3 regions of the Bradyrhizobium sp. USDA 4506 genome follow, and region 2 is predicted to be linked to each of the others. Evidence: predicted binding sites of a transcription regulator. Region 2 holds the regulator's gene; each other region holds the start of a gene.
The links. Region 2 encodes PhoB, which activates phosphate uptake and scavenging genes when phosphate is short. Its sites were predicted from a motif close to TGTCATNNANCTGTCAT; they were not measured.

Region 1 (10,615 bases), 2.5 Mb from region 2:
GATGTCGCCGACGCCATCGAAGGCGGATTCGCGGCGGTCGACGAAGATGCGCGAACGCCGCGCCGCCTCGTCGTCGGACTCGCGGGTCTCCGGGGTGAAGCCGCCGACCAGATCGAGATGGGTGCCGGGCTTAAGGTTGGCGCCCTTGACCAGCGGCTCGCGCGAGCGGGTGCAGGTGGTGATGATGTCGGCCTCGCGTGTCGCGGCGTCGAGATCGGAGACGGCCTCGGCCGCGATGCCGTCGCCTTCCAGCAGCGCGGCGAGCTCCTGGGCGCGTTCAACTGTCCGGTTCCAGACCCGCACCCGCTTCAGCCGCGGCCGCACGGTGCGGTGGCCGCGCACCAGCCAGCGCGCCATCTCGCCGGCGCCGACCACCAGCAGCGTCTCGGCATCCGGCCGCGCCAGGTGTTTTGCGCCGAGGGCGGAGTCCGCGGCGGTCTTCCAATGGGTGATCTCGGCGGCGTCCATCACCGCGAGCGGACGCCCGTCATTGCCGTCGAACAGCACGCAGACCGCCTGAACCGCCGGCAGCTTGCCGTGGGCGAGGTTGCCGGGAAAGCTGGTGTAGAGCTTGGTCATCATGAAGCGGCCGGCATCGACCGCGCTGCGCGTCACCAGCTGCTGGCCCTTGTCGTCGCCGAGATAGCCGTCGTGCACCGCGATCTTCGGCCGTCGGTGCGCGGCCTCGATCGCCTCGATCAGGATCGGAAAGCTCAGGACGCGGTTGACCTCGCTGTCGTCGACGATATGCACGTGGTATCTCCTCTGGAGTGCCCCTCGCGCTCTCGCCGGGCGTCCCCCAAACTGTCCGGACTGGATAGCGCGTGGGGGCGGCTAGTCAACCGGACATGCACCATTGGGCGTCCCTTGCTATCCTGCGGACCTGATTCTCTCGCAGGTTTTCGCAAGCCGTGGTTGCATTCATCGTCGCCGTCCTGATCTTCACCCTGCTCGGCGGCGCCGCGCTTGCGACCATGGCGATCCATGCCCGGCTCGCCGATCATCACCGCAGCGACGAGACCAACACCTCGGTACGCCTGGTCGCGACGCTGTTCGTCACCATGCCGTCGCTGCTGCTCGGCCTGATGATGAATAGTGCCGCCAACACCTATGTGGCGGTCGACCGCAATTTGCATGTCTTCGCCACCGACCTCATCCTGCTCGATCGCGGCCTGCGGCCGCTCGGTCCGAGCGCCGACGAGCCGCGCAAGCGGCTGCTCGCCTATGTCGAGCAGGTGCTCAAGGATGTTCCGATCTCCAGGGCAAGCGCGGTGTCCGAGCGCCTGCTCGACGAGGTCGGCACCAGCCTCCGCGAGCTGCGGTTCGACGACGAGCAGAAGGTCGCGCTGTGGAACGACGCGCGCTCGGTCTATCGGCAGGCGGTGCAGCAGCGCTGGACCTTTGTCGAGCAGTCCGACGGCTCGTTTCCGTCGCCGCTGATCTGCATCCTGGTCGGGTGGCTGACGCTGATGTTCGCCACCCTCGGCTTTCGCGCGCCGCGCAACGCGGTGGTGATCTCGACCACCGTCGCCGCCGCGGCGCTGATCTCGGCCGCGATTTACCTGATCCTCGAAATGAGCACGCCGTTCTCCGGCCCGATCCAGCTCTCCGACCGCCCGCTGGTGCGCGCGGTCGAGGAAATCAGGCGGTAGCATATTCGGTGTTGTAGCCCGGATGAGCCAACGGGTCGCGCGAACGCGCGCCCGATGACAGGCTCCGCGATATCCGGGGCGGCTCCCGCATGTCGCTCCGCTCATGCGGGCTACGGGACGGTATCGGCACGCGCCTGCGGCTTTATTCCCCTCGCATTGATCGCCGTCCCGAAAATTCTTCGCGCGCCGTCAGCGGAATAGTGCGCGCCCTTCGGCGTCCTTACGCATGCAAGCCATTTGCATTCGAACAGGAGACATCATGAAGACATCGATCTCGCTCGCGCTCGCCACCGCCGTGTCGCTTGCGTTCGCCTCGGCGGCCTTTGCCGCGCCGCCGACCAAGACCGGAACCACCGCGAAGGGCTCCGTCCTCACCGACGCCAAGGGCATGACGCTCTACACCTTCGACAAGGATTCCGAAGGCAAGTCGGCCTGCAACGGCCCGTGCGCGACGAACTGGCCGGTCTTGAAGGCGGACGCCAGCGACAAGGCCGAAGGCGGCTACACCATCATCTCGCGTGACGACGGCTCCAAGCAGTGGGCCTACAAGGGCAAGCCGCTCTATACCTTCGCCAAGGACCAGAAGGCCGGCGACATCACCGGCGACGGTTTTCTCAACGGCGCCTGGCACCTCGCGCAGCCCTGAGGCTTGCAGGTGGATTGAGGGTATGGCGGGTTAGCGCAAGCGTAACCCGCCATCTCTCCGCGCATGAAACGTGCGGCGCGTCACGCGGAGCTTGCCATCGGGCCGCCCTGCGAGCGGACCCGTTGGCTAACCCACCCGTCGATCGTGCCTGAGGCGACGATCGCGCCTCACGCCCTGCGCTTCAGCGCCATGCCCATGCTGATCCAGCTCACGCCGGCGCAGATCAGGTCGACGCTGAGGAAGATGCCGAGCACGTAGAGGCTCGAGACCGGCCAGCGCGCCAGGATCATGGCGCCGAGCACCAGCGTGATCAGGCCGGAGATCGCGACCATTCCCCACGGCGCTTCCGAGTTCATGCCGAACGCGAGGAAGATGCGGACGATGCCCGACACCACCAGCGCGATGCCGAGGAACAGCGTCAGCGTCGCCGCGGCGAGCAGCGGGTTCTCGAAGGTGATGAAGCCCGCCACGACATAGAGCGCGCCGAGCAGCAGCCAGAACAGGAATTTGCCCCAGGTCTTGAACTGGAACGCGTTGATGATCTCGGCGACGCCGGCGACGATCATCATGGCGCCGACGAACAGCACGCTGACGACGGTGGCGAAGAAGACGCTGCCGAAGGCGAGCACGCCGGCGATCAGGTAGATCACCCCGAGGGCGACGATCCAGCCCCACTTGGCGCGGAGGTTGGAAAGCCCGGATCCGAGGCTGTGAGGAGGTGTGGCGGGTGAGCTGGACGCAGTGGACATCGTATCGCTCCCGAATACTTGATGAAACCATGCTACCATAGGTCAAGGCACGGACAAGGGCGGGTGCGCAGCTGGCACGAAATGCATGCTGGCACCAAAGGCGCCGCGACACGTTGATTCAATTCGTCCGGCGTGTTGCCGCGCAGCATTCGTCGGTTTTGACGATGGCCGGCCCGCATCGGACGATGGACTGTCCGAACCGCAGCGCAAGCGGTCCGGGTCGCGCATCCACAGAGGAGGTCGACATGCCCGCCACGCACGACAAGGATCACGTCTACAAAATCCTGGAACTGGTCGGATCATCGGACAAGAGCATCGAGGCGGCGATCGAGAACGCCGTGAGCCGCGCGTCAAAGACGATCCGGGAAATGAAGTGGTTCGAGGTGGTGCAGACGCGGGGCCATATCGAGGACGGCAAGATCCGGCACTATCAGGTGGCGCTGCGGGTCGGCTTTACGCTGGAGTAGGGCGTTCAGGTCGCTTGCGCCTTGCAGCCTGCAGGATTACTCGGGACCCATGGGTGCGATCGGCATCCGGCTTTCCCTGCGCCCTCTGTCATCAGAGCGGCGAAACGAAATGCAAAACTCGCGCTGCAGAGGCCGCGAGAATGCCGGTGTATGACTCACCGGCCGCGCAACACATTCGCTGTCGTCCCGGCGAAGGCCGGGACCCATAACCACCGAAGGTGATTATTGCGCGACGCTGGGGCCACAGCCTTCCTTGCCAATCCAATCCTGTGGTTATGGGTCCCGGCCTTCGCCGGGACGACGAATGGAAAGTGTCGTGCCCATCACCGTCGCGACAGCGGCGCGGGGGGCGGCGGGGCGGTGGCGCCGGCGGCGAGCGAGCGCTGCACCATCATGGTGTCGGACCAGCGGCCATAGCGATAGGCGACACCGGGCAAATGCCCGACGCGGGCGAAGCCGAAGCGGTCGTGCAGCGCGAGCGAGGCGGCGTTGTCGCTGTCGATGTAGCCGATCATCTGGCGGAAGCCGGCGGCGGCGCAGGTGTCGATTAACTCCTGCAGCAGCCGGCCGCCAACGCGCTGGCCGGTGAAGCGGTGATGCACGTAGATCGAATGCTTCACCGTGTAGCGGTAGGCCGGACGCTTGCGAAACAGCACGACATAGGCATAGCCGACCACCTCGCTGTCGCAGATCGCGACGAGGTGGGGCAGGCGGGTGTTGCGCAGATTCTTGCGGCGGTCGCGCAGATCGTCGGGCTCCGGCGTGCCGCTGTCGTCGACGCTTTCCTCGACGCCGCGGCGGATGTGGTGGCGGTAGATCGACAGCATGGCGTCGACGTCGCTGTCGCGGGACGGGCGGACGGTGATCTTGTGATCATTCTCCATTGTGTTGCGTCCGTTCGCCTATTCGGACACTACATAGGTGTAGAAGCGGACGCGGCCGGAGTCGTCGATCTCCTTGTAGATGCCCTGGACCTCGACCTCGAAGCCGGGGAACGCATTGAAGCTCGCTTCGAACACCTTCAGATAATCGATCATCGGCTTGCTGCGTTCCGACAGCCGCTCGCCGGGCACGATGGTGGCGATGCCGGGCGGGTAGACCACGAACGGCGTCGCGGCGATACGGCCGAAGATCTGGTCGATCGGCAGATAGTCGACATCGTTGCGCACCAGATAGCGCGAGGCCTCGCGCGGCGACATCGCGATCTCGGGCAGGTGCTCGGGCATGAACTGTCTGGCCTGCAGCGCGCTGACGCCGGCATCGCGAAAGAAGCGGTGCATGTCGCCGCAGAGGTCGCGCAGCCGCACCCCGGCATAGCGGCCCGGACGGCGGCGGTAGAATTCCGGGATGACGTCCTCGAGCAGCGCGTTGTCGTCGTGCAGCTTCTTGAAGGCGACGAGCCCGGAGACCAGCGTGCCGGCCTTGCTGGCCTCGACGCCGGGCGTCAGCAGGAACAGCAGGGAATTGAGGTCGTTCTTTTCGGCGACGATCTGGTTCTCGCGGAGATATTGCGCCACCACCGGCGCGGGGATGCCGTGATCGGTGTAGGCGCCGGTGGCGTGATCGAAGCCCGGCGTCAGCAATGTGAGCTTGTTCGGGTCGGTCATGGCGAAGCCCGCGGTCAGCTCGGGAAAGCCGTGCCAGGTCTCGCCGGGACTGAGCTGCCAGTAGGACGGATTGGTCGCGAGCTGATCGGTCGAGATCGTCTCCCAGGCGACATTGTGCACGCCGTTCTCGCGCGCGACGTCGGGGATCTTCACGCGGTCCGGCACGAACGGCTCGAAGAACCAGCGCCGCTCGGGGCGCGTCTCCTTCTCCTCGAACTCGCGCTTCACGGCGCGGATCTTCTTGCGCAGCTCGATGCCGAGCCGGATCGTGTCGTCCCACAAGACTTCGCCGGAGCGGCCCTTCATCATCTGCGCGCCGACATCGAGCGAGGCGAACAGCGGGTAGAACGGCGACGTCGAGGCGTGCTGCATGAAGCTTTCGTTGAAGCGGCGATGCTCGACCCGGCGCTTCTGGCCCTTGATGTGGCGGTCGCGGATGTGGATCTGCGAGGCCTGCGAGAAGCTCGCGAGCTGCTTGTGGGTCGATTGGGTCGCAATGATGCCGGGCGCCTCGGGGCCGAGATCGGACAGTCCCATGGCGAAGCGGCCGGCATAGATCGGGTGGAATTTCATGAAGCCGGCCCAGGCCTCGTCGAACAGGATGTAGTCGCAGAGATGGCCGATCCGCTTGAGGATCATCTCGGCCGAGTGGATGGTGCCGTCATAGGTGCACTGCTCGACCACGGCGACGCGGAACGGACGCTCCTTCTTCCAGGCGTTCTCGTCCTTGACCAGCGGGTGCTTGCGGATGTGGTCGCGCAGCGTGCCCTCGTCGAGCAGGTCCCAGCGCATCGGCCCGATCAGGCCCCAGGCGTTGCGCACCGTCGGCACGTAGACCGGGATGCCGCCGCCGATCAGCAGCGCGCCGTGATGCGCGGCCTTGTGGTTGTTGCGGTCGAACAGCACGAGGTCGCCGTCGGTGACCAGCGAGCCGAGCGCGACCTTGTTGGAGGTCGAGGTGCCGTTGAGCACGAAGTAGGTCTTCTCGGCGCCGAAGATCCGGGCCGCCTCCTTCTGCGCCCGCAGCGCCGGCCCTTCGTGGGTGAGGAGGTCGCCGAGGTCGAGCACGGAATTGTCGAGGTCGTCGCGGAACACCGCTTCGCCAAGGTGTTCGACGAACACCCGTCCGATTGGGCTGCGGCTGTAGAACACGCCGCCATTGTGGCCCGGGCAGGTCCAGAGCTGGTTGCCTTCCTCGGCATAGTCGACCAGCGCGCCGAAGAACGGCGTCTTCAAATTCTCGGCATATTGCTTCAGCCTGGAGATCAGGTTCTTGGCGATGAAGGGCGGGGTTTCCTCGGACAGGAACACGTAGCCGTCGATGAAATCGAGCACCTCGACCGGCAGGTCCTCGAACCGCTTGCGCCGGATCAACAGGATGATCGGGAAGTCGAGGCCGCGCCGGCGCATCAGGTTGATCAGCGCCGCGGTCTTGCCCTCAAGGCCCTTCTTGCCCCAATCGACCACCATGCAGCCGATCGCGGCGTCGGTCTGCACCGCGATCTCGGCATCTTCCAGCTTGCGGGCACGAACCACCTCGAAGCCGGAGCGCTCGATCTCGGCGATGATCTGGTTGAAGCGGATGCCCTCGAGGTCGTCGGCCTCGAACACCGGCGCAGCGAACAGGAAGTTGAAGCGTTTGAAATAGTCCATGCGTGTCCCCGAACTGGTCCGGCGCTGACGTGTCGGCACAATTCATGACGGGCAGATGACAATGGAGCGGATGGAGGATCGAATACGTTGTTGGGGACGCAATCCCTCACTGCACGGCGTCAGCCCGTGGGTATTCGAGCTGCATGGCGACGAAGTCCGCCGTATCACGGCCATAGCGTGTTTCGATCCCGGCAAGCGCCCGGTCGAGCGCCTGCGCGGGCGGCGCGGTGCCGACCGCGGGCAGCAGACGATCTGCGGACCAATCCGGCGCCACGACTTGCGGATAAATACGCAGGCCGTTGCGGGTCGTCACCGCGTCGCCGGTCGCGGCGAACGTCACGGCATGCGAGCGGTAGGTGCGCGACCAGCTGTCGGCGACCAGCGCCAGCGAGACCTCGTCGACGCCGGGAGCCAGCGCGAGGCCGAGCTGTTCCCGGTTCCAGAACGCCAGCGTGTTCCGGATGGCGGTCAGCGCGAAGGGACGCGTGAACTTGAAGGCGTTGCTGTCATGCCGCGCGTCCCAGCCGGGCAGGCCGATCTCGCGCGCGACGGCCTCAGCCCTGGTACGGCCGGCGATCGCCTCGATCAGGGTCAGCGACATCGGCATCGAGGCCGAAATCCCGGTCGTCGTCGCGACGCCGCGATCGACCACGATGCGGCGGTCGGCGACGTATTGGATGGCGGGATGTTTGCTGCGCCAGTTCTTCAGGTAGAACCAGTGCGTGGTGGCGCGCCTGCCGTCGAGCAGGCCGGTCGAGGCGAGCACCTTGGCGCCGGCGCAGACGGCGACGATCACAGCGCCTTTCTCCGCCTGCTGCCGGATCCATTGCATGACCGCCGGATCGTCGTCGCGGCTCATCGCCGGCACGATGACGTAGTCGGCGCCGTCCGGATGTGCGGCGTCGAATGCGGCGATGGTCGCATCAGGCTCGACCTTCAGCACCGGGAATAGCGCGACCGGACCGGGTCCCGTCGCCAGCGTGACGACATCGGCAACATCGGCGCGCTTGAGGATGCCGTAGGGCATCAGATAGTCGGTGGTCTCGGTCATGTCGTTGATGCCGAGCATCGCGATCTGGGGGCGCGACCGCTTCGGCGGCTTCAGCGCCGCGAGCGTTGCATCCTGCTCGGCCTTGGCGATCGGAGGCGGAACCCGGAACGCCGATGCGGCGGGCGGGGTGAAGAGCCAGATGCCGCCGATGATTGGAACCAGCGCGGCAACGGCGATGCCGCTCCACGCGAGAAGCCGCCAGGTCATGATGATCGATCTCAACGTATCCGCGTGCGTCGCCCGGCACGCAAGCTACTCGCCGGCCACGTCGACCAAAACGGCGAAATTCCCGCAAAAACGGACACGCGAACAATGCGGCTCACAGGCATAGCCCGGACGAGCGACAGCGACATCCGGGGCCGGTCCTTCCCCGCATGTCGCTCCGCTCATGCGGGCTACGCGACGCGCTCAGTAGACGAGGTTCGTACCCGGCGGCTTTTCCAGTGCCGCCGCCAGCGTCCGATACTCTTCGCATTCGGTGCCACAGATCTCGGCGATCCGCTGCAGATGATACTGCGCCTGGTCGCGGTTTCCCTGTTCGATCTGCCACAGGCCGTAGTAATTCCACGTCAGGACGTGGTTCGGATCGGCCTTGAGCGCACGTTCGTACCAGACCTGCGATTGCTTGTAGTCGCCGAGCTTGCGATAGGAGTAGCCGATCAGGTTCGCGACGTTCGGCTGATCATCGCGGCCGAGTGCGTGCAACTGATCGATCGCGGCGGTGTAGTCGTTGCGTTCGTAGATTGTCGCATAGGCTGCGCGATAGCCGTCGCGGAACGCCGGGTCTTCGAAGCCGGACTGCTTGACGGGCTTCTTGATCTTGTGCGTGGTCTTTCTGTCCTTTTGCTGGGGATAGGACGGCGCGGGAGTGCCGTAGCTCGACCCGTATGGGTCGCCACCACCACCACCGCCGCCACCTCCGCCAGCCGCGACGGCGGTCTGCGGTGGGAACAGAATGATCGGCGCTGTCAGGAATGCCGCAAGCATCATCGGTGACTTGATCATGTACGCCTCCGATTTGACAAGGACAGTTATTGACCTGAAGCACTAACTCCCGATCGCGGGAGACATTCCGCGCGTTTTGAGAAATTGTTTGCCGAAGCGGCAATCGCACTGTCTCTTCGGGACGTCGCGCTTTCACGTGCACGCCGGCCGAGTGTTTCGTTCGCGCCATCGGACATCGGAGTCGAAACTAACATCGGTGTTAGAATCGCACTCAGATGCTCAATGGCCATCTGGACCCGCGGCAAGGAGGACGATCGATGATGAAAACGGACCTCGCCGAGATCTACCGGAACTACATTGCCTGTTTGAATCGCCAGGACTGGCCGCAACTCGGTCAGTTCGTTGACGAGGATGTGTGCCACAACGGCCGGCGGTTCGGGTTATCCGGCTATCGCGCGATGCTGGAAGGGGATTTTCGCGACATCCCGGACCTTCGCTTCAACATCGTTCTGCTGGTGTCGGATGCGTCCCATGTCGCGAGCCGGCTGGCATTCGACTGTTCGCCGAACGGCACGTTTCTCGGTCTCGGCGTCAACGGCAAGCGCGTCTCCTTCGCCGAGAACGTGTTCTACGAATTCCGCGACGGGAAGATCGTGCAGGTCTGGTCGGTGATCGACAAGGCTGCGATCGAGGCCCAGCTGTAGCGGCAGAGCCGGGATGAGCGTGACGCGGCTACTTCCGCTCCAGATGCCAGGCGCCGTCCCAGTCGGCCGCTGGCGGATCTTGCCTGAACGCTGCGACGCGCGCCTTCATGGCGATCGACGGGCCGTCGCCGGGCGCCGCAGCCAGCGCGGCGGCGAAGGCTTGCTCGGCGTCATCCCAGCGGCGCTCGCGATAAGCGGCGAGACCGTCCGCGTAACGCTGCCGCAACTCGGTCTGCGCCGGCGTCAGTTCGTCCTTCTTGCCGAGGATCTCGAACACCGCGACCGGCTGGGTCTGCCCCATCACCACGAGGCGGTCGATCTCGCGCAGCTCGATGGTTGCGGCGCAGGCCGCGGCGGTGGCCTCCGAGATCAGGCTGCGGCTGCCGTAGAACTTGTTGGCGCCTTCCAGCCGCGAGGCGAGGTTCACCGTGTCGCCGAGCACGGTGTAGCTCATCATGAACTCGGAGCCGATGCTGCCGACCAGGGCCTCGCCGGTGGCGATCCCGATCCGGATGTCGCAATCGGCCGGGATCACGCGGACGCCGAGCAGTTCCGGCAGATCCTTGCGCAGCTGGTTGACCTGGCCGATCATGTCGATGGCGGCAAGCGCGGCCAGATGGGTCTGCTCGGCCTCCTCGACGAAGGGCGCGCCCCAATAGGCCATGATGGCGTCGCCGATATATTTGTCGATGATGCCGCGGTGCGCATGGACCGGCGCCGACATCGTCGACAGATAGAGGTTCATGATCTTGACGAGGCCGCTCGGCGTCACGCCCTCGCTCAGGCTGGTGAAGCCCTTCATGTCGCAGAACATCACAAAACCGTCATGACGCGGCGCTGTCCTTCGGTCGCGGCGATCGCCGGCTGTTCGAGCAGGCCCTCGGCGATCCGCGGATTGATGTAGCGGCCAAACGTCTCGCGGATGCGCTGGTTGTGGCGCAGCGTCTCGATCATGCGGTTGAAGGCGGCCGACAGCTGGCCGATCTCGTCCTGGGTCGTGATGGTGATAGCGCCGTCGAGGCGGCCCGCCTCGACCTCGCGGGTGCTTTCGAGCAGGCGCATCACCGGACGCGTGATGCCGCTGCCGACCAGCATCGCGAACACGAAGCCGAGGATCGCGGCAATCGCGGTCACGACGCCG
Region 2 (10,615 bases):
CGACGTCGGCGACAGCCGCAACCAGGGCGGAACGGGCCTCGGATTATCGCTGGTGAAACATATTCTTAACCGTCATCGCGGGCGTCTTTTGATCGAGAGCGTGCCGAAGAACGGCGCCACTTTTACCGCCTGTTTTCCCCGGCCGAAGACCCCGTTACCAACTCAAAGCTGAGCGTTTTCAGCCGCTTAGCGTTGTCATCCAACTGTCATCCAACCTTCGTAAAAGCAGCACCGACCGCTCCTAGATGGACCGGCGTGAGCGCGATCGGGCGCATTCGGCGCTTCGCTCACAGGATGGAGACCACCCATGAATTTCATCAAAGCAATCGTCGCAGCCGGCATGATCGCCGCTTCGACGTCGGCCTTCGCTGCCGATATTACCGGCGCGGGCGCGACGTTTCCGTTTCCGATCTATTCGAAGTGGGCTGACGCCTACAAGAAGGAGACCGGCAACGGTCTGAACTACCAGTCGATCGGCTCCGGCGCCGGCATCAAGCAGATCCAGGCCAAGACCGTGACCTTCGGCGCCACCGACGCGCCGCTCAAGCACGAGCAGCTCGAGAAGGACGGCCTCGTCCAGTGGCCGATGGTGATGGGCGCGATCGTCCCGGTCGTGAACCTCGAAGGCATCAAGCCGGGCGACCTGATCCTGTCGGGCGAAGTGCTCGGCGACATCTATCTCGGCAAGATCACCAAGTGGAATGACGCGGCGATCGCCAAGCTCAATCCGAAGCTGCCCCTGCCGGGCGATGCCATCACCGTCGTGCGCCGTTCGGACGGTTCGGGCACCACCTTCAACTTCACCGACTATCTCTCCAAGTCGAACGCCGACTGGAAGTCCAAGGTCGGTTCCGGCACCGCGGTCGAGTGGCCGGTCGGCGTCGGCGCCAAGGGCAACGAAGGCGTTGCCGGCAACATCAGCCAGACCAAGAACGCGATCGGCTATGTCGAGTATGCCTACGCCAAGCAGAACAAGCTGACCTACACCGGGCTGGTCAACAAGGCCGGCAAGACCGTGCAGCCGACCATGGCTGCCTTCCAGGCTGCCGCCTCGAATGCCGACTGGGCCAAGGCTCCCGGCTACTACGTGATCCTGACCGACCAGCCGGGCGAAGCCTCCTGGCCGATCACCGCGGCGACCTTCATCCTGATGCACAAGGACTCGACCGACAAGGCGGCCTCGCAGGAAGCGCTCAAGTTCTTCAAGTACGCCTTCGAGAAGGGCGACAAGGCGGCCGAAGAGCTCGACTACATTCCGATGCCGGACTCGGTCGTCAAGCTGATCGAGAAGACCTGGTCGTCGGACATCAAGAGCTAAGTCCGACGCTGCGACAGGGCCTGTGCCGACAGGATCGCGGCACAGGTTGAGCGACCAAGACCCGGCCTCCATCACCGCGGCGACAAGCGCGGGATCGAGGCCGGGGTTCGCGCCTCAAGGGGCGTGGCTGGAACGACGACGCCCGGCCAAATGCGTCAGTGAAGATCGCTTCGGGGCGTAGCGGTTTGCGTGGCTTTTGCATACTAAAGAGGGGATTGGCGTGGCAGACATGGCTGTTCAGAGCGATGTGATGGAAGCCGCGGGACCTTACGATCGCGCCAAGGCCCTCAGCGCCTTCAAGCTTGGTGACCTCACCTTCTATTGGATCACCCGTATCTCGGCGATCTCGGTTCTGTTGATCCTCGGCGGCATCATCCTGTCGCTGATCGTCGGCGCCTGGCCGGCGATGAAGGAATACGGCTTCGCCTTCCTGTGGACGCAGCGCTGGGCGCCCTCGGCCGATCCGCCGGTGCTCGGCGCGCTCGGCCCGATCTACGGCACGCTGATTACCTCGGTCATCGCGATGCTGATCGCCATTCCGGTCGGCATCGGCATCGCCGTGTTCCTCACCGAGCTCTGCCCGCAAGTGCTGCGCCGCCCGATCGGCATCGCGATCGAGCTGCTCGCCGGCATCCCCTCGATCATCTACGGCATGTGGGGCTTCTTCGTGCTCGGCCCGTTCCTGGCCAACACGTTCCAGCCCTTCATGATCCGGATCTTCGAGGGCGTCCCGGTGCTGGGCGCGGTGTTCGCCGGCCCGCCGTCCTATCTCAGCCTGTTCAACGCTGCGCTGATCCTTGCGATCATGGTGCTGCCCTTCATCACCGCGATCTCGGTCGACGTGTTCAAGACCGTGCCGCCGGTGCTGAAAGAGGCCGCCTACGGCATGGGCTGCACCACCTGGGAAGTCGTTCGCAGCGTCGTGATCCCCTACACCCGCGTCGGCGTGATCGGCGGCATCATGCTGGCGCTCGGCCGCGCCCTCGGCGAGACCATGGCGGTGACCTTCATCATCGGCAACTCGTTCCGGATCTCGTCGTCGATCTTCGCGCCGGGCACCACGATCTCGGCGGCGATCGCCAGCGAATTCGCCGAGAGCGACGGCCTGCACCAGTCCGGCCTGATCCTGCTCGGCCTGCTGCTGTTCGTGCTGACCTTCTTCGTGCTCGCCGGCGCGCGGCTGATGCTGATGCGGCTTGAAAAGAAGGCGGGGAAGTAACGCCATGAACCCGATCTACAAATCCCGCCGCCGCAGCGACATCGTCATCCGCGCACTCTGTGTCGGTGCGGCGCTGTTCGGCGTCACCTGGCTGGCGCTGATCCTGATCACGCTGCTCTATAACGGCCTTGCCGGCCTCAGCGTGCAGCTGTTCACCCAGAACACGCCGCCGCCCGGCTCGACCGAAGGCGGCCTGCTCAACGCCATCGTCGGCTCGGTCATCATGACCGTGATCGGCGTCGGCATCGGCGCGCCGCTTGGCCTGTTCGCCGGCACCTACCTCGCCGAATACGGCAAGCACGACAAGCTGACCTCGGTGATCCGCTTCATCAACGACATCCTGCTCAGCGCGCCCTCGATCATCATCGGCCTGTTCATCTATGGTGCGGTGGTGGTGCCGATGCGCGGCTTCTCAGCGATCGCAGGCAGTCTTGCGCTCGCGGTGATCGTGATCCCGGTCGTGCTGCGTACCACCGAGGACATGCTGCTCTTGGTGCCCAATCCGCTGCGCGAGGCCGCCTCCGCGCTCGGCCTGCCGCGTTCGCTGGTGATCAAGCGGATCGCTTATCGTGCCGCGCGATCGGGTCTGATCACCGGTGTGCTGCTGGCGACCGCCCGCGTCGCCGGCGAGACCGCGCCGCTGCTGTTCACCGCGCTGTCGAACCAGTTCTTCAGCCTGGATCTGACCAAGACGATGGCCAACCTGCCAGTGACCATCAACAACTTCGTGCAGAGCCCCTACGCCTACTGGAAAGAGCTGGCGTGGAGCGGCGCGCTGCTCATCACATTCACCGTGCTCGCGTTGAATATCGGCGCGCGTATCCTTGGTGCCGAAAGGGCCGCAAAATGACCGAGCTTTCCGTCTCCACGACTGCCGCAGGCCACATTCCCCAGGTTCCGCTGCCGGAAGCGCCGCCGAAAGTCACGGTGCGCAACCTCAACTTCTATTACGGCGAGCACCACGCGCTGAAGAACATCAACCTGACGCTCGGCACCAACCGCGTCACGGCGTTCATCGGCCCGTCCGGCTGCGGCAAGTCGACCCTGCTGCGCATCTTCAACCGGATGTACGACCTGTATCCGGGCCAGCGCGCGGTCGGCCAGCTGATGCTGGACCAGACCAACATTCTCGACCCCAAGCTCGACCTCAACTTGCTGCGCGCGCGGGTCGGCATGGTGTTCCAGAAGCCGACGCCGTTCCCGATGACGATCTACGAGAACATCGCCTTCGGCATCCGCCTCTACGAGAAGATCTCGAAGTCCGAGATGGACGACCGGGTCGAGAAGGCGCTGCGCGGCGGCGCGCTGTGGAACGAGGTCAAGGACAAGCTGAACGCCTCCGGCCTGTCGCTCTCCGGCGGCCAGCAGCAGCGCCTGTGCATCGCGCGCACCGTGGCGGTGCGCCCCGAGGTGATCCTGTTCGACGAGCCGTGCTCGGCGCTCGACCCGATCTCGACCGCCAAGGTCGAGGAACTGATCCAGGAGCTCTCCGAGGACTACACGATCGCGATCGTCACCCACAACATGCAGCAGGCGGCGCGCGTCTCCGACAAGACCGCCTTCATGTATCTCGGCGAGCTGATCGAGTTCGACGACACCAACAAGATCTTCACCTCACCGAGCGATCGGCGCACCCAGGACTACATCACCGGCCGGTTCGGTTGACCGGCGCATGATCCGGAAAAGTGGAAACCGGTTTTCCGATCAGGTCATGCTAAAATTCAGGACACGAAGCCATGATCCCCGGGATCATGGTTGAGGGAGACAAGCGATGGCTTCTGAACATACCGCCAAGGCATTCGACAGCGACCTGCAGGAGTTGACCCGCCTGGTCGCCGAGATGGGCGGCCTGGTCGAACGAATGATTACCGAGTCGGTCGACGCGCTGATCCGTCGCGACGTCGCGCTCGGCAAGCGCGTGGTCGCCGCCGACATCGAGATCGACAATCTGCAGCGCAACATCGAAGAGCGCGCGGTGCTGACGATCGCGCGCCGCCAGCCGATGGCGATCGACCTGCGTGAGATCGTCAGCGCGATGCGCGTCGCTACCGATCTCGAGCGGATCGGCGACCTCGCCAAGAACATGGGCAAGCGCGTCGCGGCGCTGGAGAGCGATTTCCAGCCGCTGAAGCTGATCCGCGGCCTCGAGCACATGACCGACCTCGTGCTGTCGCAGGTCAAGTCGGTGCTCGACGCCTATGCCGCGCACGACCTGCCGGCGGCGATGAACGTCTGGAAGGGCGACGAGGAGGTCGATGCGATCTGCACCTCGCTGTTCCGCGAACTGCTCACCTACATGATGGAAGATCCGCGCAACATCTCGTTCTGCATCCATCTGATGTTCTGCGCCAAGAACATCGAGCGGATCGGCGATCACGCCACCAATATCGCCGAGACCGTGTTCTACATGATCGAGGGCCAGCAGATCACCGACAAGCGCCCGAAGGGGGACATGACCACTTTTGCCACCACGGTGCCGGGCAACTGAGGCATGATCGGCAAGCACGGAACCGGCAAGAGCGAAACTGGATGATCCTCGCGACAAATCGTTTCCGCGGGGACTATGCTCAAGGAAGTAAGCGTTTCGGTTTGCGTCTGGGCAACGGATCACCACAGAGAAAGAACTTAGACCGATGAGCGCACGCATTCTGGTAGTCGAAGACGAGGAAGCGCTGACGACGCTGTTGCGCTACAATCTCGATGCGGAAGGCTACGATGTCGAGACGGTGGGGCGCGGCGACGATGCGGATACACGGCTGAAGGAGCGCGTTCCCGACCTCGTGGTGCTGGACTGGATGCTGCCGGGCCTGTCCGGCATCGAACTGTGCCGCCGCCTGCGGGCGCGGCCCGAGACCAAGCAGCTTCCGATCATCATGCTGACCGCGCGCGGCGAGGAAAGCGAGCGCGTGCGCGGGCTTGCCACCGGCGCGGACGATTACATCGTCAAGCCGTTCTCGGTGCCGGAGCTGCTGGCGCGGGTGAAGGGCCTGTTGCGCCGCGCCAGCCCGGAGCGGCTTGCGACCGTGCTGACCTATGGCGACATCGAGCTCGACCGCGAGAAGCGCCGCGTGGCGCGCTCGGGCCGTCCGATCGATCTCGGGCCGACCGAGTATCGCCTGCTCGAATTCTTCCTCGAGCATCCCGGCCGCGTGTTCAGCCGCGAGCAACTGCTCGACAGCGTCTGGGGCCGCGACATCTACATCGATGAGCGCACCGTCGACGTGCATATCGGCCGCTTGCGCAAGCTGCTCAATCCGGGCCGCGAGCAGGATCCGATCCGCACCGTGCGCGGCGCCGGCTACGCGCTCGACGACCGCTTTGCCAAGGCCGAGCCACAGCCGTAACGGCCATGCGGCATTCATAAACCGCAACACGGCGTCGTCCCGGCGAAAGCCGGGACCCATACGCCGCGGCCAGTGCAATCGGCACGCGGCCAGACGGCTTTCTAACAACACGCATTAGTGGTTATGGGTCCCGGCTTTCGCCGGGACGACGCCGGTGGTGTAATGGGCTACGCATCACACAAAAAATCCCCGCTTTCGCGGGGATTTGTTTTTGAGGTCTTCCGTCGTTTTCCCGAGTGCTCACTTGATCTGCGGTTTCGCCGACGGCCGGCGGCGATCGGCGGCGGGCTGGTAGGCGACGCGCGAGTGATGCGCGCAATAGGGCAGGCCGGCGAGCGCCTTGCCGCCGCAGAAGAAGAATTCCGGGCTCGAGGGATCGCCGACCGGCCAATGACAGGTGGCCTCGTTGAGCTCCAGCAGCGAGAGCCGCTGGCTCATCGGCACCACATTGTCGTAGGAGATCGGATCGGGCTCCATCTCGACCTCGAAGGCGTGCGCCAGCGCGGTGTTGCCGCGCGAGACCGGACGCGCCACCCGCATCATGTGCTGGGCCGGGCGAGCCTTGCGCTGCCGCGGCGCGGCCGTGGAGGGTGCCTTGGCGCGGCCGGAGAGGCCGAGCCGATGCACTTTGCCGATCACGGCGTTTCGCGTCACATTGCCAAGTTCCGCCGCGATCTGGCTGGCCGACAGGCCGGACTCCCAGAGTTTCTTCAGCTGCTCGACGCGATCGTCGGACCAGGTCAATACAGTCATCGCATTCTTCCCTTCGCGTAGCGCCGGCCAATCATTGGAGCGGCGCTGCGAGCCAATCTGGACAAATATCCCTGCGGCCAGAATCCCTTAGCCCTCGCCGGGCACGGTGTTGCGCCCGAACGTTTACGCGAGACACAAAGGCTACTTAGAGGGTCCAGTACCGCCGCACGAGATGTCGTACCCGACAGGCCAAACGCTACAATATGGCGTGACTCTGGCGCAAGAGTCCGCGGCCGTGCGTCCACATGTTCCCACACAGTTAAGCATCACGATGAGGCTTTTCCACCGCACCGGAATGCTCCGGATTGCGCTCGTTTCGCATTGCAGGAAGGCCACTTCGTGGCGATTGACACTTACCGACCGCAGCATAGAATGCCCGCCACGTGCCGCCCGCAAAGGCGGCCGTTTTGTTTTCCGAAGCTGGCCGTTGCTGCGCTGGCGTCAAGGCGCAGCGGCAATTGTCGGCTTAAAAACCGTCAGTGATCGCCATGACCAACGCTGCCACGTCGCATCTGCTCCCCGTCTTCGCCAGGGTCGATCTCGGCTTCGAGCGCGGCGAGGGCGCCTGGCTGATCGCAACCAACGGCGACCGCTATCTCGATTTCACCTCGGGCGTCGCGGTCAACGCGCTCGGGCACGCGCATCCGCATCTGGTCAAGGCGCTGCAGGAACAGGCGACCAAGCTCTGGCACATGTCGAACCTGTTCAAGAGCCCGGACGGCGAGGTGCTTGCCGCACGGCTGTGCGAGCAGAGCTTTGCCGACTTCGTGTTCTTCTGCAATTCCGGCGCCGAAGCGATGGAGGGCGTGATCAAGCTGGTCCGCCACTATCACTTCTCCAAGGGCCATGGCGAGCGCTACCGCATCATCACCTTCGAGGGCGCCTTCCACGGCCGCACGCTGGGCACGCTGGCGGCGACAGGCTCGGCGAAATATCTCGAAGGCTTCGGCCCGCCGATGGACGGCTTCGACCAGGTGCCGCATGGCGACATCGAGGCGGTGAAGAAGGCGATCGGCCCGCACACCGCCGGCATCCTGATCGAGCCGGTGCAGGGCGAGGGCGGCGTGCGCTCGGCGCCGCAGGCGTTCTTCAAGGCACTGCGCGCGCTGTGTGACGAGCACGGCCTGCTGCTCGCCTTCGACGAGGTGCAGACCGGCATGGGCCGCACCGGCGAGCTGTTCGCCTACAAGCGCACCGGCGTCACGCCGGACGTGATGTCGCTGGCCAAGGCGCTCGGCGGCGGTTTTCCGATCGGCGCGGTGCTGGCGACCGCGCAGGCTGCGGCCGGCATGGCGCCCGGCTCGCACGGCTCGACCTTCGGCGGCAATCCGCTCGCGGTCGCCGCCGCCAATGCCGTGCTCGACGTCATGCTGAAACCCGGCTTCTTCGAGCATGTGCAGAAGATGTCGCTGCTGCTCAAGCAGAAGCTCGCTTCCGTCGTCGACCGCTATCCCGGCGTGCTGTCGGAGGTGCGCGGCGAGGGGCTGTTGATCGGCGTCAAGGCCGTGGTGCCGTCGGGCGACCTGATCGCCGCGCTGCGCAGCGAGAAGCTGCTCACCGTCGGCGCCGGCGACAATGTGGTGCGGTTCCTGGCGCCGCTGATCGTGACCGAGCCCGAGATCGACCAGTCGATCACCGCGCTCGAGCGCGCCTGCTCTGTGCTGTCGGCGGCGCAGCCGAAGAAGGCGGCTGGATAATGAGCAAGCCGGTCCGTCACTTCCTCGATATCAACGAGCTGCCGCTCGGCGAGCTGCGCAACATGCTGTCCGCCGGAGCCGCCATGAAGGCGAAGCTGAAGGCGCATGAGAAGGGCAGGAAGCCGCTCGAAGGCAAGACGCTGGCGATGATCTTCGAGCGCCCGTCGACCCGCACAAGGGTGTCGTTCGACGTCGGCATGCGCCAGCTCGGCGGTGAATCCATCATGCTGACCGGCGCCGAGATGCAGCTCGGCCGCGGCGAGACCATCGCCGACACCGCGCGCGTGCTGTCGCGCTATGTCGATGCGATCATGATCCGCATCCTCAACCATGACGCGCTGCTCGAGCTCGCGGCGCACGCTACCGTTCCCGTCATCAACGGCCTGACCCGGCGTTCGCATCCCTGCCAGGTGATGGCCGACCTCATGACCTATGAGGAAAACCGCGGCTCGATCGAGGGCAAGACCGTGGCCTGGACCGGCGACGACAACAACGTGCTGGCCTCCTGGGCGCATGCCGCAGAGCGGTTCAAGTTCCAGCTCAATGTCGCGACCCCGCCGGAGCTCTCGCCGAAGAAGCCGATGCGCGACTGGATCAAGGCGACCGGCGCGCCGATCATGCTCGGCACCGATCCGGAAGCCGCCGTGCGCGGCGCCGACTGCGTCGTCACCGACACCTGGGTGTCGATGGGCGACAAGGAGGGCGAGCACCGCCACAACGTGCTGCGGCCCTATCAGGTCAATGCCAAGCTGATGTCGCTCGCCAAGCCGGACGCACTGTTCATGCACTGCCTGCCCGCGCATCGCGGCGAGGAGGTCACCGACGAGGTGATCGACGGGCCGCAATCCGTGGTGTTCGACGAGGCGGAAAACCGCCTGCATGCGCAGAAGGGCATTCTGGCCTGGTGTTTCGACGCGGTCGCGTAGTCGTAGATCAGTAAGCGTTGTCGTCCCGGGCAAGCGAAGCGCGACCCGGGACCCATAACCACCGCTGTCAATTGTTGCGAAGGCTGGGGCACCAGCTTGATGCAGCAGCTCACATCGGTGGTTATGGGTCCCTGCTCCAGTGCGCAATTGCGCACAAGGCAGGGACGACGGAGATATCCGCGTTAGTGAACCCCTTTATTTCATGGTCCGAGACCCCAGATAGAGCGCCATGGTTTCACAATCCCCCGACATCAAAATCACGCCCGAGGCGCCGGTTCGCGCGCCATCAGCGGTTCCGGTCGACGATGCCGTGCTGGCCTTCGAGGTCGGCGCGCTGGACCTGCGCGGCCGGCTGACCCGGCTCGGCCCCGCGCTCGACGAGATCTTGCACAAGCACGATTATCCGCCCGCGGTCGGCAAGCTGCTCGGCGAGGCGATCGTGCTCACCACGCTGCTCGGCTCGTCGGTCAAGTTCGAGGGCCGCTTCATCCTGCAGACCCGGACCGAAGGTCCGGTCTCGCTCCTGATCGTCGATTTCCAGGCGCCCGACCGGCTGCGCGCCTATGCGCGCTACGACGCATCGCGCCTCAAGAATGGCCAGAGTTCGGGCGAGCTGCTCGGCAAGGGCCACCTTGCGATGACCATCGATCAGGGCTCTAACACCAGCCGCTACCAGGGACTGGTCGCGCTCGACGGCGGCGGCCTGGAAGAGGCGGCCCACGAATATTTCCTGCGCTCGGAGCAGATCCCGACGCGGGTGCGGCTTGCGGTCGGCGAGGAGATGCGCGGCGGCGAAGGCGGCAAGCTGCGCTGGCGCGCCGGCGGCATCCTGCTGCAATTCCTGCCCAAGGCGCCCGAGCGCGCCAAGCAGGCCGATCTGCATCCCGGCGATGCGCCGGAAGGCACGGCCACGCATAGCGTGCCGGACGATGACGCCTGGGTCGAGGGCCAGTCGCTGATCTCGACCGTCGAGGACGTCGAGCTGATCGATCCCGATCTGTCCGGCGAGCGGCTGCTCTATCGCCTGTTCCACGAACGCGGCGTGCGCGTCTTCAACCCGCAAACGCTGCGCGCGCAATGCTCCTGCTCGCGCGACGCGGTGTCGTCGATGCTGAAGAGCTTTGCGCCGAACGACCGCGCCGAGATGGTCAAGGACGGCAAGGTCGTCGTGACCTGCGAGTTCTGCTCGTCGGTGTATGAATTCACGCCGCAGGAAGCCGGCGTGGAGTAACAGGTGACCTTCGTCATGGCTGGGCTCGACCCGGCCATCCATCATGGCAAAAGCGTTTTTGAAGCGATGGATCGCCGGGTCAAGCCCGGCGATGACGTGCATTGCTGCGCGTCAGTTCAGCACCCTT
Region 3 (10,615 bases), 900 kb from region 2:
GCCCTTCTTGAAGTTGTCGATGACCTGCTCGCCCGGAAGCTTCCAGTCGAGGTCGGAGAGGTGGACCATGCCGTCGACATCGCCCTCGAGACCCAGGAACAGACCGAACTCGGTCTTGTTCTTGACCTCGCCCTCGACCACCGAACCGACCGGGAACTTCTCGACGAAGACTTCCCAGGGATTGCGCATGGTCTGCTTGAGACCGAGCGAGATGCGGCGCTTGACCGAATCCACTTCCAGCACCTGCACTTCGACTTCCTGCGAGGTCGAAACGATCTTGCCGGGGTGCATGTTCTTCTTGGTCCACGACATCTCGGAGACGTGGATCAGACCTTCGATGCCCGGCTCGAGCTCGACGAACGCGCCGTAGTCGGTGATGTTGGTGACGCGGCCGGTGAAGCGGGCACCCAGCGGGTACTTGCCTTCGATGCCCTGCCACGGATCATCCAAGAGCTGCTTCATGCCGAGCGAGATGCGGTGCGTCTCGTGGTTGATCTTGATGATCTTGACCTTCACCGTCTGGCCGATAGTCAGCACCTCGGTCGGGTGGTTGACGCGACGCCAGGCGATATCGGTCACGTGAAGCAGGCCGTCGATGCCGCCGAGATCAACGAACGCACCGTAATCGGTGATGTTCTTGACCACGCCGTCGATCACCTGACCCTCTTCGAGGTTCTGCACCAGCTCCTGGCGCTGCTCGGCGCGGGTCTCTTCGAGAACCGTGCGGCGCGACACCACGATGTTGCCGCGGCGGCGGTCCATCTTGAGGATCTGGAACGGCTGCGAATTGTTCATCAGCGGCGCAACGTCGCGGATCGGACGAATGTCGACCTGCGAGCGCGGCAGGAAGGCCACCGCACCGTCGAGGTCGACCGTGAAGCCGCCCTTGACCTGGTTGAAGATGACGCCGTTGACCTTTTCGTTGTTCTGGAACGCCTTCTCGAGCTTGCCCCAGCTTTCCTCGCGGCGCGCCTTGTCGCGCGACAGCACGGCTTCGCCGAGCGCATTCTCGATACGGTCGAGGAACACCTCGACCTCGTCACCGACCTTAAGATCGCTTTCACGGCCGGGGCCGGCGAATTCGCGCAGCGCAACGCGGCCTTCGGTCTTCAGGCCGACGTCGATGACGGCCATGTCCTTCTCAATTGCAACCACCTTGCCCTTGATGACCGAGCTTTCCTGCAAATTGCCGCCGGCAAAGGACTCATCAAGCATCGCCGCGAAGTCATCGCGGGTGGGAGTATAGGAAGACGCAGAATTCGAAACCATTTGTTCTCCAGATGCGGGATCTCGCCGGCCGTTCGGGTTGATGGGCGCACCGCGCGTGAAGTGTCGGGGTTCCGCAAACCCTGACGACCGCTCATTGCAGGAGGTGCAACAGCGGGCCGGCAGCAAGACTGCACGTTCGGTACGTATGATTGATCCGGAGCCTGAAACGAAAATATCGACTGCAAGACCTGGGAGCGGGCGTTCCTCCAGATGCGGCGTTGGTTTCGTTTGAGATTGGTTCAAACCCATCGCCGGCCCGCTCAGACACGGCCTCGACATCGTCGATGCTGCTCCGAACGGCGCTGATATAGCCCTGCATGCGACTTTCGGCAAGCAGGAAATGCCCAATTTTGCTGGGTTTTCGGGCCGAAAGCACCGCGGCGGCCCGCGATTCTAGCGCCTGGCGCGCGCCGCCTCGACGATGGCGATGGCGGCGCGGACGCCGGCCTCAATGTCCAGATTTGAATTGTCCAGCGTGTGGGCGTCCGGAGCCGGCCGCAGAGGCGCAATCGCCCGGTTCTTGTCCCGCTCGTCGCGCTTGAGGATGTCGGCGAGCACCGCCTCTTCGTCGGCGTCCTCGCCGCGGGCGCGCGCCTCCAGCGTGCGCCGCCGTGCCCGCACGCGGGGGTCGGCGACCACGAAGATCTTCACGTCGGCATCCGGGCAGATCACGGTGCCGATATCGCGTCCGTCCAGCACCGCACCGGGCGGATCGGCGGCGAACTGGCGCTGAAAATTCACCAGCACCTCGCGAACCTGCGGAATCGCCGACACCACGGAGGCGGCATCGCCGACCTTCTGGGTCTTCAGGATCGGATTGCCGAACTTTTCGGGGTCGAGCTCGAGCGCCGCGGCCACGGCCAGCACCTCGTTGCTGAGCTCGGCACCAGCTTGAATCATCGCATAGGCCACCGCACGGTAGATCACGCCGGTGTCGAGATGACGATAGCCGTAGTGGTGGGCGAGCCGCTTGCCGAGCGTGCCCTTGCCCGAGGCGGCGGGTCCGTCGATGGCGATGATCATGCGAAATCAGCTCCGAGCGCGCGCATCATCGGGATGAAATCCGGAAAACTGGTGGCGATGAAGGCGGTATCGTCGATTTTCACCGGCCGATCGGAGGCGCAGCCCATCACCAGCGCCGACATCGCGATGCGGTGATCCATATGCGTGGCAACGAGGCCGCCGCCTGGAACATGGCCGCGGCCCTCGACGATCAGATCGTCGCCGGAGACCTCGACCTTGACGCCGTTGACCCGCAGCATGTCGGCGGTGGCTTCAAGGCGGTCGGATTCCTTGACGCGCAGCTCCTGCAGGCCGCGCATGATCGTGGTGCCCTCGGCGAAGGCGGCCGCGACCGCCAGCACCAGATACTCGTCGATCATCGACGGCGCGCGCTCGGGCGGCACTTCGACACCCTTCAGCTTCGAGGCGCGCACACGCAGCTGCGCCATCGGCTCGCCGGCATCGCCGCGCACATCGCTCTCCTCGATCGAGGCGCCCATCTCGCGCAGCGTGGTGAACAGGCCGGTGCGCAGCGGATTGGTCATCACGTCGGAGAATACCACATCGGACCCTGCGACGATCAGTGCGGCCACGATCGGGAATGACGCGGAGGACGGATCGGCGGGCACCACGACGTTGGCGCCGTGCAGCTCGGGCTCGCCGTGCAGCGAGATTCGCCTGCCGTGGCTGCCTTCCGGCTCGGAGGATATCTCGGCGCCGAAATGCTTCAGCATCAGCTCGGTGTGGTCGCGGCTTGCCTCCTGCTCGATCACGGTGGTGATGCCGGGCGCGGAGAGCCCCGCCAGCAACACCGCGGACTTGATCTGGGCCGAGGCGACCGGCGTCTTGTAGACGATCGGCACCGGATAGCGGGCGCCGTGCAGGGTGAGCGGCAGCCGGCCGCCCTCCCTGATGTCGCTGGTTCGGGCGCCCATCAGCTCCAGCGGGTCGAGGATGCGGCGCATCGGCCGCGAGCGCAGCGAGGCGTCGCCGTCGAAAATGGCGGCGATCGGGCAACCGGCCACCGCGCCCATCACCAGCCGGCAGCCGGTGCCGGAGTTGCCGAAATCGAGCGGCGCGGCAGGCTGGGCGAAGCCGCCGACCCCGACGCCGGACACCGACCAGGTAAACGGCGCCGTCCGCTCCACTTTGGCGCCGAGCGCGCGCATGGATTTGGCGGTATTGAGGACGTCCTCGCCCTCCAGGAGGCCGGAAATGCGGGTTTCGCCGACCGAAAGCGCCCCCAGGATCAGCGCGCGGTGGGAAATCGATTTGTCGCCGGGAACGCGGACCGTGCCGGCCAGGGGGCCGCACGCGCGCGATTCCAGCGAGGTCGGGGTGTCAGAATGGGCCAAGATTGTGTCCTCTCGCGTCGCGGCAGGTATCACATAGGCAACACCGCGTCACGCGCCCGTCAAATGCGCGCAGACCGCTATTGACAGCGGCTCCTCAACTAGCCAAGTGAAGCTCCGTTTTTCAGGAAAATTCTGGGATTACCACGTGGCCAAGTCCGAGCTCGGAACCAAGCGCATTTGCCCGACCACGGGCAAGAAGTTCTACGACCTCAACAAGAATCCGGTGATCTCGCCCTATACCGGCGAAGTCGTGCCGATCGCGCCGATCGCCCCGCCGCGGGGCCGTGGCGCCACCGTCAGTTCGCCTGCGACCGCAGCCGACATGCCGGAGCCCGCCGAGGCCGAGGAGATGGTCTCGCTCGAGGAGGCCGATGCCGAGGAGAACACCGGGAAGGTCAAGGCCCAGGTTCCCGAATCCGAGGACGATATCGAGGTCGATGAGACCATCGACGACGATGACGACGACGATTCGACCTTCATCGCCGACGAGGAAGAGGGCGATGAGGACGTCACCGACATCATTGGTGACGTCGGAGGCGACGAAGAGACTTGAGATCGGCGCCGATCTATGATCAACGGTGCTGCCGCGCGAGTCGTCCAGGCCGCGCGGACCGGGATCGATCCCCCAGGATCATCCCAACTGGATAAGGGGCCATAGCTCAGCTGGGAGAGCGCTTGCATGGCATGCAAGAGGTCGGCGGTTCGATCCCGCCTGGCTCCACCACGCTTCGCCCTTCGGGCTACGCGTGGCGCAGCCACGAGTTGCCCGAAGGGCGAAGACGGACTGGATCAACTAGCCGACTTATCTTATCAGTAACTGCGATGCGCTACTGGTACGCGTGGCGCAGCCACGAGTTGCCTGAAGGGCGAAGCGTGGTGTCCGGCGTAGCCCGAAGGGCGAAGACGGACCGCCAAGGTCCTGTTGCCCGTCCGGCCATCCGTGGATGCGAATGTGGTACGTCTACATCATCCGCAGCATCAACTTCCCTGATCAAGAATATGTCGGCGCGACCGAAGATCTGAAGCGCCGGATTCCTGAGCACAACGCCGGCAAATCGGCGCACACCTCAAAATTTATGCCGTGGGAATTGGTCTGGTACTGCGCATTTCCCGACAAGTATAAAGCGTTGGCCTTCGAGAAATATCTCAAATCCCACTCCGGCCGCGCCTTCGCCAAGAAGCGCCTCTAACCGCCCCGACCGCCCCTACTCCCCCAGCACCGCATTCAGCCGGTCGCGCAGCGCGACGATCTCGTCCTTCATCGCCATCAGTTCGCCGACGGTGCAGTCCGAGGCCGCGAGGATCGACTGCGGCACAGCCTTGGCCTTTTCGCGCAGCGCGTGGCCCTGCGGCGTCAGCGCGATCAGCACCACCCGCTCGTCCGCGGTGCTGCGGGTCCGTTTGATCAACTCCGCCGCCTCCAGCCGCTTCAAGAGCGGCGTCAACGTGCCGGAATCCAGGAACAGGCGCTCGCCGAGGTCCTTCACCGCGACGTCGTCGCGCTCCCACAGCGCCAGCATCACGAGATACTGCGGATAGGTCAGCCCGAGCCGGTCGAGCAGCGGCTTGTAGACGCGGTTGAAGGCGTGCGCGGTCGAATAGACCGCAAAGCAGATCTGATTGTCGAGCCGCAGCGCCTGATCCGCGGCCGTCGGTTTCCTGGCCATGATTCCCATCGAATCCATCTCGTTTCCGGGTCATTCTGGGCTCACGGGACCGCGGATTCAATTGCGAACAATTAAATGTGAGACCGCATATTTTATATTGTGCGCAATCTATTTGCGTGCAATACATGCGTCATCGAATTCAAGCCCAATCCACCAAGGGAGACCACGATGTCTGTGAACGTGCTCTACAAGACCAGCGCCAAGGCAACCGGCGGCCGCGACGGCCATGCGGCGACGCTCGACGGCGCACTCGACGTCAAGCTCACGACCCCGAAGGAGCTCGGTGGCGGCGGCGGTGCCGGCAACAATCCGGAGCAGCTGTTCGCGGCCGGCTATGCCGCCTGCTTCATCGGCGCGATGAAGTTCGTGGCCTCGCAGGGCGGCCCCAAGGTTCCCGCCGACGCCTCGGTGACCTCGACGGTCGGCATCGGCCCGCGCTCGGAAGGCGGCTTCGGCCTCGCCGTCGAGCTCGCGGTGTCGCTGCCCGGCCTTGCGCGCAACGATGCCGAAGCGCTGGTCGAGAAGGCCCACCAGGTGTGCCCCTATTCCAACGCGACCCGCGGCAATGTCGACGTCAAGCTGAGCGTCGTCTAATTCCACATCACGCAATGGTCCGCCGCAACACGTGGCGGACCATTGCTCTTTCAGCGGCTGGTTCGCTTGGCGAACGCATGCGCCGCCTGCTGCATGGGCCTGCGCCGACGGAAGCATTGCTGGGTCGGCTGAAGACCGTTAGCTCTGGGACCCTCGTTTATCTGATCCCAACTGAGCGAAGGTTGTTTCCATGAATACCCCAGCGGCTACGGGCGCGATGACCGGCCTGCGCGTGATCGATCTGACGCGCGTGCTCGGCGGTCCGTATTGCACCCAGATTCTTGCCGACCACGGCGCCGACGTGATCAAGGTCGAGCCGCCCGCCGGCGACGAGGTGCGAGACTGGGGTCCTCCCTTCCACGAAGAAGACGCGGCCTATTTCGTCGGCATCAACCGCAACAAGCGCTCGATCGGCCTCGACCTCGCTTCCGAGGGCGGACGCGCGGTGCTGATGAAGATGCTCGAGACCGCCGACGTGCTGATCGAGAATTTCAAGCCGGGCACGCTCGACAAATGGGGCATCGGCAACGACGTGCTGCGCGCGAAATTTCCGCGCCTCGTGCATTGCCGGATCTCCGGCTTCGGCGCCGACGGCCCGCGCGGCGGCAATCCCGGCTATGACGCGATCATCCAGGCGATGACCGGCATGATCGCGGCGACCGGCTCGCCGGAGAGCGGCCCGATGCGGATCGGCGTGCCGCTGGTCGACATCACCACCGGGCTCTACGCCACGATCGGCATCCTGATGGCGCTGTCGGAGCGGCAGCGCTCGGGGCTCGGCCAGTTCATCGAGACGACGCTGTACGAGACCGGGCTCGCGATCATGCACCCGCACACCGCGAACTACTTCATGCACGGCAAGCCGCCGTCGCTCACCGGCAACGAGCATCCCAACCTCGTGCCGTACGCGATCTTCCCGACCAAGACCGACAACATCTTCATCGGCGTCGGCAATGACGGAACCTTCCGCAAGCTCGCCAAGGAGATCGGCAAGCCCGAGCTCGGCACCGACCCGCGCTTTGCCCGCAACAAGGACCGCATCGCCAACCGCGATGCGCTCCGCGTCGAGCTGGCCGCGGTGTTCAGCCAGCACGAGGCCGAGCCGCTGTGCAACCGGCTGCTCGCCGCCGGCCTGCCGGCCGGCCCGGTGCAGAAGATCGACCAGGCGCTGACCAACCCGCACACCATTCATCGCGGCGACGTCATCGAGAAGGATTGGTACAAGGGCGTCGCCTCGCCGATCCGCCTCGAACGCACCAAGCCGAACCTGCGCCGCACGCCGCCGAAGTTCAGCCAGCACGCCGCGGAAGTGCTCGGCGAGTTCGGCTACTCGAAGGACGAGATCAACGGCCTGGTTGAAAAGGGCGTGGTCTGCGGTCCCCAGCGCAAGCGCTAAAGGCGTTTTCGAGCCTGTCCCGCACGTGATGCGGGATGGGCACCGGTTCGCGTCAGGACAAAGCTGGAGCGTCGGCCCGTCTCGAATCGGCCGACGCATCAGCACTGCGGTGCAACGTCGCGGCCGGCGTTGCACCGCACGGATGCGGCTGCGGTCTTCGCCTTTTTTACCGCTTCCCTTCGCTTCGGCTTCCCCCCTACCATGACTTTCGTTTATACGGTCATTTGAACGTCATCCGGCGCTGATAACGCGCGCAACGAAAGACGACGTTCCAATTGGGAGGGGTTTTGATGTTCTTTCGACGACTAGGCGCTGCCGCGGCAGCCGCTGCCGCGCTTGCATTCGCGTCGCCCGCGTTCGCGGTGACCGAGATCCAGTGGTGGCACGCGATGACCGGCGCCAACAACGACGTCATCGTCAAGCTGGCCAACGACTTCAACGCCTCGCAATCCGACTACAAGGTGATCCCGACCTACAAGGGCGGCTATGCCGACACCATGAACGCCGGCATCGCCGCGTTCCGCGCCGGCAACGCGCCGCATATCATGCAGGTGTTCGAGGTCGGCACCGCAACGATGATGGCCGCCACCGGCGCCGTCAAACCGGTCTACAAGCTGATGGCCGACGCCGGCGAGAAGTTCGATCCGGGCGTCTATCTGCCCGCGATCACCGGCTACTACTCGACCTCCAAGGGCGAGATGCTGTCGTTCCCCTTCAACTCGTCGTCGACGGTGATGTGGATCAATCTCGATGCGCTGAAGAAGGCCAACATCGCGGAGATTCCGAAGACCTGGCCGCAAGTGTTCGACGACGCCAAGAAGCTGAAGGCAGCCGGCTATAACACCTGCGGCTTCTCCGGCTCGTGGGTCACCTGGGTCAATCTCGAACAGCTCTCGGCCTGGCACAATGTGCCGCTCGCCAGCAAGGCCAACGGCCTCGACGGCTTCGACACCGTGCTCGAATTCAACGGCCCGCTGCAGGTCAAGCATCTCGAGAACCTCGTCGAGCTGCAGAAGGACAAGACCTACGACTATGCCGGCCGCACCAACACCGGCGAAGGCCGCTTCACCTCGGGCGAATGCCCGATCTACCTGACCTCGTCGGCGTTCTTCGGCAACGTCAAGGCGCAGGCCAAGTTCAACTTCACCGCGGCGCCGATGCCGTATTATCCCGACGCCAAGGGCGCGCCGCAGAACTCGATCATCGGCGGCGCCTCGCTCTGGGTGATGGGCGGCAAGTCGGCCGAGGAATACAAGGGCGTGGCCAAGTTCCTGACCTTCCTCTCGGACACCGACCGCCAAATCTGGATCCACAAGGCCTCGGGCTATCTGCCGATCACCAAGGCCGCCTATGCCAAGGCCAAGGAAGAAGGCTTCTACAAGGACCAGCCCTATCTCGAGACCCCGCTGCTCGAGCTCACCAACAAGGAGCCGACCGCGAATTCCCGCGGTCTGCGCCTCGGCAACATGGTGCAGCTGCGCGACATGTGGTCGGAGGAGATCGAGCAGGCGCTGGCCGGCAAGAAGACCGCCAAGCAGGCGCTGGACGCCGCCGTCGAGCGCGGCAACCAGATGCTGCGGCAGTTTGAAAAGACCGCCGTCCGCTGACATGATGTCTTCGGGCATGAACCGGACAAGCGCGAAGCGGTTTTCCACCATGCCCAGACGACAAGCTAAGGCGCGATGACGATCCAACCTCATCTCATCGCGCTTTAGGGCGATCAACCGGCGGGCCGCATCCGCGGCCTGCCCTTCTTCCGAGCCCATGCAAAAGCAAGCGATTTTCCAATCAAAGCTGTTGCCTTACGCGCTGGTTGCCCCGCAACTCGCGATCGTCCTGATCTTTTTCTACTGGCCGGCCGTACAGGCGGTGATCCAGTCCTTCCTGCTGCAGGACGCCTTCGGTCTCTCCACCAGCTTCGTCTGGTTCGAGAACTATCTCGAGCTGTTCAAGGAGCCGGCCTATTTCGAGGCGATCGTCCGAACCTTCGTGTTCTCGTTCGCGATCGCGGTCTCATCGCTGTCCTTCGCGCTGCTGCTCGCGGTGATGGCTGACAGGCCGCTGCGCGGCTCGACGCTGTATCGCACGCTGCTGATCTGGCCCTATGCGGTGGCCCCGCCGGTGGTCGGCGTACTCTGGGTGTTCATGCTGCACCCCTCGCTCGGCGTGCTGTCGCGCTATCTGCGCGCCATGGGCATCGACTGGAATCCGCTGCTCGACGGCGACCAGGCGGCGGCCCTGATCATCCTCGCCGCGGCCTGGAAGCAGATCTCCTACAATTTCCTGTTCTTCCTCGCCGGGCTGCAGAGCATCCCGAAAAGCGTGATCGAGGCCGCCGCGATCGACGGCGCCCGGCCGATGCGGCGGTTCTGGACCGTGATCTTCCCGCTGCTGTCGCCGACCATCTTCTTCCTCTTGGTCATCAACATCGTCTACGCCTTCTTCGACACCTTCGGCATCATCGACACCATGACCCGGGGCGGTCCCGGCAAGGCGACCGAGACGCTGGTCTACAAGGTCTATACGGACGGCCTGCTCGGCGGCAATCTCGGCTCGTCGGCGGCGCAGTCGGTCATCCTGATGGTCATCGTCGTCATGCTGACGGCGATCCAGTTCCGCTTCGTCGAGCGCAAGGTGACCTACTGATGGTCGAGGAGGAAGGCTTCCAGCGCTATCTGGCTCACGCCATCCTGTGGATCGGGATCGCGATCGTCGCCTTCCCGGTCTATCTCGCGCTGGTCGCCTCGACCCAGGACAACGCCGTCATCGCCAACGGCCAGATGTCGCTGCTGCCCGGCGGCCATTTCCTCCAGACCTACTACCAGACGCTGTTTGTCGGCACGAGCGGCTCGACCCGCGAGCCGGTGCTGAACATGATGCTGAACTCGCTGGTCATGGCGCTCTTGATTGCGGTCGGCAAAATCGCGATCTCGATCATCTCGGCCTACGCGATCGTGTATTTCCGGTTTCCGTTCCGGATGGCGATCTTCTGGATCATCTTCATCACGTTGATGCTGCCGGTCGAGGTACGCATCTATCCGACCTACAAGATCGTCGCTGATCTGCATCTGCTCGACAGTTATGCCGGCCTGTCGCTGCCGCTGATTGCGTCAGCCACCGCGACGCTGCTGTTCCGCCAGTTCTTCATGACCGTGCCGGATGAATTGCTGGAGGCTTCCCGCATCGACGGCGCAGGCCCGTTCCGCTTCTTCTGGGATACGCTGCTGCCGCTGTCGCGCACCAACATGGCCGCGCTGTTCGTGATCCTCTTCATCCTCGGCTGGAATCAATATCTCTGGCCGCTGTTGATCACGACGCGCGACGACATGCAG

Region 1: the regulator PhoB is predicted to act here: its motif matches at 6,819-6,835, upstream of ACVIHF_RS19680 (Orn/Lys/Arg family decarboxylase).
Region 3: the regulator PhoB is predicted to act here: its motif matches at 7,502-7,518, upstream of ugpB (sn-glycerol-3-phosphate ABC transporter substrate-binding protein UgpB).

What each region holds. Positions count from the first base shown of each region.
Region 1 is NZ_JBSSBM010000002.1:3,683,841-3,694,455, reverse strand. Features, by position in the region: gene ACVIHF_RS19710 (ornithine cyclodeaminase family protein) at 1-753, opposite strand, end outside; gene ACVIHF_RS19705 (bestrophin-like domain) at 912-1,652, shown strand; gene ACVIHF_RS19700 (COG4315 family predicted lipoprotein) at 1,912-2,298, shown strand; gene ACVIHF_RS19695 (HdeD family acid-resistance protein) at 2,466-3,047, opposite strand; gene ACVIHF_RS19690 (dodecin) at 3,293-3,514, shown strand; gene ACVIHF_RS19685 (GNAT family N-acetyltransferase) at 3,838-4,398, opposite strand; gene ACVIHF_RS19680 (Orn/Lys/Arg family decarboxylase) at 4,417-6,774, opposite strand; gene ACVIHF_RS19675 (DJ-1/PfpI family protein) at 6,881-8,032, opposite strand; gene ACVIHF_RS19670 (tetratricopeptide repeat protein) at 8,234-8,830, opposite strand; gene ACVIHF_RS19665 (ester cyclase) at 9,088-9,474, shown strand; partial or broken gene ACVIHF_RS19660 (adenylate/guanylate cyclase domain-containing protein) at 9,503-10,615, opposite strand, start outside.
Region 2 is NZ_JBSSBM010000002.1:6,186,719-6,197,333, reverse strand. Features, by position in the region: gene ACVIHF_RS31435 (ATP-binding protein) at 1-172, shown strand, start outside; gene pstS (phosphate ABC transporter substrate-binding protein PstS) at 308-1,318, shown strand; gene pstC (phosphate ABC transporter permease subunit PstC) at 1,548-2,537, shown strand; gene pstA (phosphate ABC transporter permease PstA) at 2,542-3,387, shown strand; gene pstB (phosphate ABC transporter ATP-binding protein PstB) at 3,384-4,202, shown strand; gene phoU (phosphate signaling complex protein PhoU) at 4,309-5,025, shown strand; gene phoB (phosphate regulon transcriptional regulator PhoB) at 5,171-5,881, shown strand; gene ACVIHF_RS31400 (GcrA family cell cycle regulator) at 6,122-6,634, opposite strand; gene ACVIHF_RS31395 (acetylornithine transaminase) at 7,123-8,331, shown strand; gene argF (ornithine carbamoyltransferase) at 8,331-9,257, shown strand; gene ACVIHF_RS31385 (Hsp33 family molecular chaperone) at 9,487-10,488, shown strand; gene apaG (Co2+/Mg2+ efflux protein ApaG) at 10,600-10,615, opposite strand, start outside.
Region 3 is NZ_JBSSBM010000002.1:7,086,740-7,097,354, reverse strand. Features, by position in the region: gene rpsA (30S ribosomal protein S1) at 1-1,269, opposite strand, end outside; gene cmk ((d)CMP kinase) at 1,663-2,292, opposite strand; gene aroA (3-phosphoshikimate 1-carboxyvinyltransferase) at 2,289-3,626, opposite strand; gene ACVIHF_RS35575 (TIGR02300 family protein) at 3,772-4,179, shown strand; tRNA gene ACVIHF_RS35570 (tRNA-Ala) at 4,275-4,350, shown strand; gene ACVIHF_RS35565 (GIY-YIG nuclease family protein) at 4,577-4,816, shown strand; gene ACVIHF_RS35560 (MarR family winged helix-turn-helix transcriptional regulator) at 4,832-5,293, opposite strand; gene ACVIHF_RS35555 (organic hydroperoxide resistance protein) at 5,462-5,887, shown strand; gene ACVIHF_RS35550 (CaiB/BaiF CoA transferase family protein) at 6,078-7,283, shown strand; gene ugpB (sn-glycerol-3-phosphate ABC transporter substrate-binding protein UgpB) at 7,574-8,890, shown strand; gene ugpA (sn-glycerol-3-phosphate ABC transporter permease UgpA) at 9,048-9,929, shown strand; gene ugpE (sn-glycerol-3-phosphate ABC transporter permease UgpE) at 9,929-10,615, shown strand, end outside.